DNA from 2 places in the Dietzia sp. 2505 genome. Region 1 is predicted to be linked to the other one. Evidence: predicted binding sites of a transcription regulator. Region 1 holds the regulator's gene; the other holds the start of a gene.
The links. Region 1 encodes LexA, which represses DNA repair genes until DNA is damaged. Its sites were predicted from a motif close to CGAACANNTGTTCG; they were not measured.
Positions count from the first base shown of each region.

Region 2: ABIE38_RS10955 (HNH endonuclease signature motif containing protein) is a predicted target of LexA. The motif match lies at 1,681-1,694, and genes of this name have one in related genera.

Region 1 is NZ_JBEPON010000002.1:299,326-303,299, forward strand. It holds gene nrdR (transcriptional regulator NrdR) at 1-249, opposite strand, end outside; gene ABIE38_RS05100 (hypothetical protein) at 364-666, opposite strand; gene lexA (transcriptional repressor LexA) at 956-1,624, shown strand; gene hflX (GTPase HflX) at 1,664-3,112, opposite strand; gene dapF (diaminopimelate epimerase) at 3,127-3,974, opposite strand, start outside.
Region 2 is NZ_JBEPON010000005.1:50,788-54,761, reverse strand. It holds gene pgi (glucose-6-phosphate isomerase) at 1-964, shown strand, start outside; gene ABIE38_RS10960 (dihydrofolate reductase family protein) at 1,016-1,609, shown strand; gene ABIE38_RS10955 (HNH endonuclease signature motif containing protein) at 1,753-3,504, shown strand; gene ABIE38_RS10950 (SDR family oxidoreductase) at 3,543-3,974, opposite strand, start outside.

The DNA of each region.
Region 1 (3,974 bases):
CCGCCGGAGCGCGTCCTCGTCGACCGACCTCCCCTGGCACGCGCGGCGCACACCGCGGACTACTTTGTCGCGGCTGAAACGCTCGGTCACGCCGTTGCGTTTGAGAACGGTCAACAACGGGGTCTCCAGAGTGGTGAACCGGTGTCCGCAGTCGGGGCACTCGCGTCGACGCCGAATCGCCTGCCCTTCGTCGACCGACCGGGAGTCGATTACCCGTGAGTCCTCGTGGTGACATATGGGGCAGTACATTCCAGCTTCGCCATTCGTCGACCTGGTCCGAACCGGTCTGCCGGCCGGAGCCGACAGGGGTGCGGGGGCGACGGGCCGCCGTCCCGGGTTCATTCTAGGAGGCGACACCGAGGGTCACGCGTAGGCGGGCCCGCCCAGGAGTGCCAATGCCAGCAGCATCAGGATCCCGAAGACGATTCCGCAGACCACCAATGCCCATGTCGGCACATCGTCCACCACCGGCACACTCGACCTCGCCTCGCTACCGCATGCCCTGACACTTCCCGCGGACGCGGGGTTGACGAGCACTCGCCGCCCCGGCGCCACCGACCGCGTGGCCGGCTGACGCCGCCGGTCGAGCGTGCGGGTGACGGGGCGGAACTCGGCGTCAGGGCAGGGTCGCACCCTGGACGAGACGGGCCGGTCATGATCGGTCACGCAGACCTCCGTCCAGGGCACTGAGGGACGCGATCGTGGCTGCATCTCCATAACGGTCATGAGAACTCCCAACTCGATACGGTGTGCGAACATCGTTCGCACGTCCGTGTGCCTTGTTGTGCACATCTGTTCGAACCCGAACCTGACTAGAGTTGTATCACGCGGGTCCGACAGAGTCGACATTCACGGCGACATTTCTTCGAACACCTGTGTGGCGCTCACGCCCCACGGGCAGTAGGGTGTACACAGATGACGACGTCGAACACCCATTCGCTGAAGGGACCCCCACATGCCCAAGCCCGACTTCGAGGCCCTGACGACTCGCCAGAAGAGCGTTCTGTTGCACATCCACGACACGGTCAAGGACCGGGGTTATCCCCCCAGCATCCGCGAGATCGGTGACGCCGTCGGGCTGCAGTCGACCTCCTCCGTCGCCCACCAGTTGCGGACGCTGGAGAAGAAGGGCTTCCTGACCCGTGATCCGCACAAGCCGCGGGCGGTCGACGTCCACGGCGTCCCGGGGCAGCGGTCCCGGGGTCGACGTGCGCCCGCCCAGGAGGAGACGCGACCCAGCGGGGCCGTGGAACCCGTCTACGTCCCGGTCCTGGGGCGGATCGCGGCCGGCGGCCCGATCCTCGCCGAACAGGCGGTGGAAGAGGTCTTCCCCCTCCCCTCCGACCTGGTGGGTTCAGGGGACCTGTTCATGCTCAGAGTGGTCGGCGAGTCGATGATCGACGCCGCGATCTGTGACGGGGACTACGTGGTTGTGCGTCGTCAGAACGTCGCGGACAACGGCGAAATCGTGGCGGCGATGATCGACGGGGAGGCCACGGTCAAGACCTTCCGCAGGGATTCGAGTGGGGTGTGGCTCCTGCCCCACAATCCGTCGTTCAGTCCGATTCCGGGGGAGCACGCGACGATCCTCGGAAAGGTCGTCACGGTCTTCCGCAAGCTCTGAGCCAGCCGGAACCGGGTGTCGCCTGATCCGTCGAGAGGGTCAGGCGACACCGTCACGAGATCCGGGGACCCGATACTCCCCGAGCTCCCCCGCCACGGAGGACGGAAGCCGTGCAACGATCCTCGTGCCGTCCTTCGTGTGATCCTCGTCCACCACGGCGCCCTCCGCGTGGACACGGGAGACCACATCACCTCTGGTGAACGGGATCTCGAGAGTGACCTCCGTGTCCTCGGAGGCGATCACCCGCATTATTCGTTCGAGGAGCTCGTCGAAACCCTCCCCTGTCGCCGCCGAGACGAAGACCGCGTCCGGCAGTGCGTGGTGCAGTTCCGTCAACACCACCGGGTCAGCGACATCGACCTTGTTGATCACCACGAGTTCGCGCGGCCTCTCGGCCTTCTGCTCTTCCACGACGTCGTTGATGACAGTGCGGACGGCCTCGATCTGGCGCAGAGGGAAGGCGTCCGAACCGTCGACCACGTGCAGGAGGAGCTCGGAGTCGACGACCTCCTCCAACGTCGACCGGAACGCCTCGACGAGCTGGGTCGGGAGGTGTCGGACGAATCCGACGGTATCCGTGAAGACCACGACCCGCCCGTCGGGGAGCTCGGCACGCCGGGTGGTGGGGTCCAGTGTGGCGAACAGCGCGTTCTGGACCAGTACGCCGGCGCCGGTCAAGCGGTTGAGCAGGCTCGACTTCCCGGCGTTCGTGTACCCGGCGATCGCGATCGACGGCACAGGGGTGGCGCGACGCCGATGCCGCTTGGTGTCACGGGCCTGCTTCATGCCCTTGATCTCACGGCGCAGCCTCGCCGTGCGCTCCCTGATCCGGCGGCGGTCCGTCTCGATCTTGGTCTCACCGGGACCACGGAGTCCGACGCCTCCGTTGCTGCCGGCCCGGCCACCCGCCTGCCGGGAGAGCGCCTCACCCCAGCCGCGCAGGCGAGGGAGCATGTACTCCATCTGCGCCAGGGACACCTGGGCCTTGCCCTCACGACTGGTCGCGTGTTGGGCGAAGATGTCGAGGATCAACGCGGTGCGGTCGATCACCTTGACGTTGACGACCTTCTCGAGCGCGATGAGCTGACCCGGCGTGAGTTCTCCGTCGCAGATCACCGTGTCCGCGCCCGTCGCGAGGATCACGTCCTTCAGGGTCTTGGCCTTCCCCGAACCTATGTAGGTGGCGGGGTCCGGCTTGTCGCGGCGCTGGATCAGCGCGTCGCAGACCTCGGAGCCTGCGGTCTCGGCGAGCTGCGCCAACTCGGCCATCGCGGCCTCCGCCTGGGCGGCGGTACCCTCGGTCCAGACCCCGACAAGAACGACCCGCTCAAGGCGGAGTTGGCGGTACTCGGCGTCGTTGACGTCCTGGAGTTCGGTCGACAACCCGACGACCCGGCGCAGGGAGGAGCGCTCCTCGAGCTGGAATTCTCCGACCGAAGGGTCATGGTCTCGTGTGGCCCGGTCAGGGGCGGTGTCATCGATAGTCATTCACCGGCATCATCTCACAATTCCGGTCGGGACGCCTCCGTGCGGCGGACGGGTGCCGGACGCCGGTACCACCCTTCCGCGACGATCGCGGAGGGTCCCGTCAGCGTGGAACCGGCGCCGGTCAGGGTCACCGCGACCTCTCCCCCGGGGACGGACACCACCACGTCCCCGGTGGCCTCTCCGGCGTCAGCGAGGGCCGCGACGGCAGCGGCGACGATCCCGGTACCGCAGGACATCGTCTCCCCGGATCCTCGTTCATGGACGCGCATCGACACCCGTCCGTCGGCGAGCGGGGTCGCGATCTCCACGTTGACGCCGGCGGGAAAGAAGCCGGTGTCGAACACCGGCGCCTCGTGCACCGGCAGTTCGCGCAACTCGTCGACCCCCAGTCCCGGGACCACGCACGCGAGGTGGGGGTTACCCACGTCGACGGCGAGGCCGGCGTACACCCGGCCACCGAGTTCAACTGACGAGACCCCGAGAAGGCCGGGCTCACCCATGTCCACGCGGACCTCGGCGTGGTTCCCGTCATGGACCAGGACGTCGGCGGGCCGGGGACCTGATCGCGTGCCCACGGGGATCCGGCCGGCCCCGACCCTGCCGGTCGCCACCAGGGCGTGGGCGAACACCCTCACCCCGTTCCCGCACATCTCCGCGATCGATCCGTCTGCGTTCCGGTAGTCCATGAACCAGTCCGCGGGGTCGACGCCCTCCGGGAGGACGGCGAGGACACCCTGGTCGAGAAGTGCGCCGGCGGTGGCGATGCGCAACACGCCGTCGGCGCCGAGGCCGGCCCGTCTGTCGCAGACGGCCCGCACCAGTTCCTCGTCGAGGTGCACCTCTGCGTGGTCGTCGGGCAGGA
Region 2 (3,974 bases), on a different contig from region 1:
CGGGTCAGAGGAGGCGATCTCCTCCCACTTCGTGGCGGTGTCGACGGCCACCGAGGCGGTGGCCGAGTTCGGGATCGCGGCGGACAATATGTTCGAGTTCTGGGACTGGGTCGGGGGCCGTTACTCGGTGTCGTCGGCGATCGGCCTGTCGGTGATGATCACGGTGGGTCCGCCGTCGTTCGTCGAGCTCCTCGAGGGGTTCCACGCCATGGATCTCCACTTCGCGACCGAGGCACCCGAGCACAACGCGCCGGTCCTCATGGCCCTGCTCGGCATCTGGTACACCTGCTTCCTCGGGGCCCAGTCCAAGGCCGTGATCCCCTACGCCCAGGGCCTCCTGCGGTTCCCCGCCTACCTGCAGCAACTGACCATGGAGTCCCTCGGCAAGTCGGTCCGGCTCGACGGCTCCGACGTCTCCTACCCCACCGGTGAGGTCTACTGGGGCGAGCCCGGCACCAACGGCCAACACGCCTTCTTCCAACTGCTGCACCAGGGCACCCAACTCGTGCCGGTGGACTTCATCGGGGTCGCCCGCCCGGTCTCGGACCTGCCCACCGCCGACGGCGCCGGATCGATGCACGACATGCTCGTGGCCAACCTGTTCGCCCAGTCCCGTGTGCTCGCGTTCGGCAAGACGGAGGACGAGGTGCTCGCCGAGGGCGTCGACCCCGCGCTCGCGCCGCACAAGGTGATGCCCGGCAACCGGCCGTCCACCACGATCCTCGCGCCGTCGCTCTCGCCCGGGGTGCTCGGGCAGCTCATCGCTCTCTACGAGCACGTGGTGTTCGTCCAGGCCGCCGTGTTGGGCATCAACGCGTTCGATCAGTGGGGGGTCGAACTGGGCAAGGCTCAGGCCGGTGAGCTCCTGACCGCTCTGACCGCGGAGAAGCACCCCGGGGAGGGCTTCGACTCCTCGACGGATTCTCTCGTCGAGATCTACCGCGAGGCACGCGGTCGCCGCTGAGCCGGGACCGTTCCGCCCGGCGGTGTCGTAGCCGGGTGCGAGCATGGTCGTATGGGCACTGTCTACTGCACCGCAACGAGTCTGGACGGGTACATCGCCGACGACGAGGAGAGCCTCTCCTGGCTGTTCACGACCTCCGGTGAGGCCGACCCCGCGGGGTACACACCGACCGAGTTGGACCCCACCCTCCCCGACCTCCACTTCGACCGCTTCTACTCCGGCGTCGGTTCGATCGTCTGTGGCGTCAACACCTTCGAGTGGGTCCGCCGCGACCTGACGAAGGACGGCCAACCGTTCGTCTGGCCGTACACCGTGCCGAGCTGGGTGGTCACCCACCGCGATCTCGATCCCGTCGACGGCGTCGAGTTCTTCGCCGGTGACGTCGGCGACCTGCACACTCTCCTGGTCGAGGCCGCGGACGGCGGGGACGTCTGGATCGTCGGGGGCGGTGACCTCGCCGGCCAGTTCGCCGACCGGGCACTGTTGGACCGGGTCTGGATCCACCAGTGTCCGGTCGTCCTCGGCTCCGGGCGCCCACTGTTGCCCCGCCGACTCCGTCTCCACCGCCAGAAGCTCGAGACCCATGGACAGTTCACGGCGATGCTCTTCGACGTGGTGGGCCCGGAGCCCCGAATCACGACCTGAGCTGCGACTACCCCGGTGCCTTCCTCCGCTGCATTCCCGGACGGAGGGCCCGCAGCAGACCCTTGCGTGTTCGAACGTGTGTACGTATAATAGAACGTACATTCGATTCAGGTGACGGAGATGGATAGCTTCGGAGGTGCGGCATGGACGTTGGCGAAGGTCCCTCCTCCCACAGTTCCGACGGCCCCTCCTCCCACAGTTCCTCCGATGTCGATTCGTTGACCGGGCTGACCGCCTCGGCCCGTGCCGGGTGGGCGGCCGAGAATCGCGCCTCCGCCCAGCGGCTGTCTGCCTGTTACGACCTGCTGCTGGAATGCCAGCGCCGCGACGACTCAGGCGCAGGCGCAGGCGCCGGCCAGGATGTCCCACCCGGTCACGCGGTGGTCGACCCGTTCGACGTGGCAACCGGATATGTGGTGGCGGCGATGGCCATCTCCGCCCTGAGAGCCGAATCGATGCTCTCGTTCGCCGCGGACCTGCACCAGCGCTACCCCGCCGTTCTCGCAGCCCTGGCCGCGGGTCGCCTCGACCAGCGCGCGGCCGAACTGCTGGCCCGCCAGATGGCCACCGTCGACCCCGAAGTGCTTCCGCAGGTGCAGCAGGACGTCGTCGACGACTATCTGGCCGCGACGGAAGCCGGCGAACGCCTCGGGCGGCGAGCGGTCCGCGATGCGGTGGACGCGATCATCACCCGCTACGACGCCGACGGAATCCGGAGGCGCAGGGAGGACGCCAGCCGTGCCCGCGGTGTGCGCATCAACAAGGGTGCGGACGGCATGTCCACCGTGTCGGCCATTCTGGCGTCCGAGGAGGCCGCGGTCCTCGCCGAGGCGATCGACCAGCGCGCTGCCGAACACGCCGCCGCCGAGGCCGACGCCGCCGCCGAGGCCGACGCTGCCGCGGCGAGCGCTGCCGCCGCTGAGGCCACCGGCGAATCGGGCTCGGAGCAGGACCCGGACTCCGACTCCGACTCGGACTATCACTATTCCAAGACCGAACGCCGCGCCGATGCCCTGCTGTCCCTGGTGTGCGGCGACAGCCTGCGCACTGGCAGCCAGAACCAACCCGCTGCGCCGTTGCGGCCCAAGGTCACCGTGATCGCCCCCGGCAGCCCCGGCAACAGCGGTGCGGGCGACAGCGCTGCGGGCAACAGCGGCGCCTGCGACGACGACGGGGCGCGGGTGGAGTTCACCCGCACCGGCGAAGCGGCACTGCAGGCTCTTCTGGACATGCTGGTCACGAGCGACGGGGCCAGCTTCGAGAAGGTCGACCCCCGTATCGGCGCCGCCGACGACGCCCGCCGCGCCCTGAAGTACCGGCCCGGTGCCGAGTTGGCCCGCCGCATCAGGCTGCGCGACGGCACCTGCCGCCATCCCGGTTGTGCGGTACCAGCCGATGACTGCGACATTGATCATGTCCGACCCTTCGACCACGCCGACCCCGCCCGGGGCGGACCCACCGAAGAGTGCAACCTGATGTGTCTGTGTCGGCGTCATCACCGGTTCAAGACGTTCTCCGACTGGACTTACGTCCTGCAACCCGATGGCACTCTCACCGTCACCACCCCGGATGGGGCGACCATGACGACCCGACCATCCGGGCCGCTCGGGGCCTACCGCCGCGAGGTCGCCCGCAGTGAATCCCGCGCCTGGGACAGACAGCAACAGCGCAACCCGGACCCGACCACCACGGGCGGTGTCACACGCCCGGAGCCCAACTACTGGACACGCCGAGCGACCCGCCTGGACTCCGAGCGCGCCCGCGCGACCGGCCCGGTCGACACCCGGCCCAGCGGCCGGAGCCGTTGGTGGGAGCGCAACGCGCCGGTCTTCAGCACGGTCGAGCACGACGTCCAGGTCCTGCTCGACGACATCCTCAACCCGCCGCCCTTCTGACCCGTCACCACTCCGGTACGGGCGGGCGGGAGCACCGGTCAGACGAACCTGCGGCTGACCTTCTCCGGAAGAAGCGTCAGAAGGGGGCCGATCGCCTTCCAGGGCTTGGCCGGGACGAGCGATCGAGTGGGTTCGGCGTCGATCGTCTTGACCAGCGCGTCAACGCCCTCGTCGAATTCGGTCATGAGCGAGGTCTTGACCGACCGGTTGATGTCGGTGCGGATGTACCCGGGGAGGATGTCGGTGACCTTGATGCGGCTGCCGGCGCTGTCGAGCTCGGCGTGCAGGCCCTGCGCCAGCGAGGAGACGAACGCCTTGGTGGCGCCGTACGTGTTCTGGGCTTTGGGCATGCCGCGCAGCGAGCTCACGGACGAGATGAACACCAGGTGCCCCTCACCCCGCGTGTGCATGAGCTCCATCGCTGCCTCGGCCTGGTTGAGGGTGCCGATCACGTTGACCATCGCGGTCTC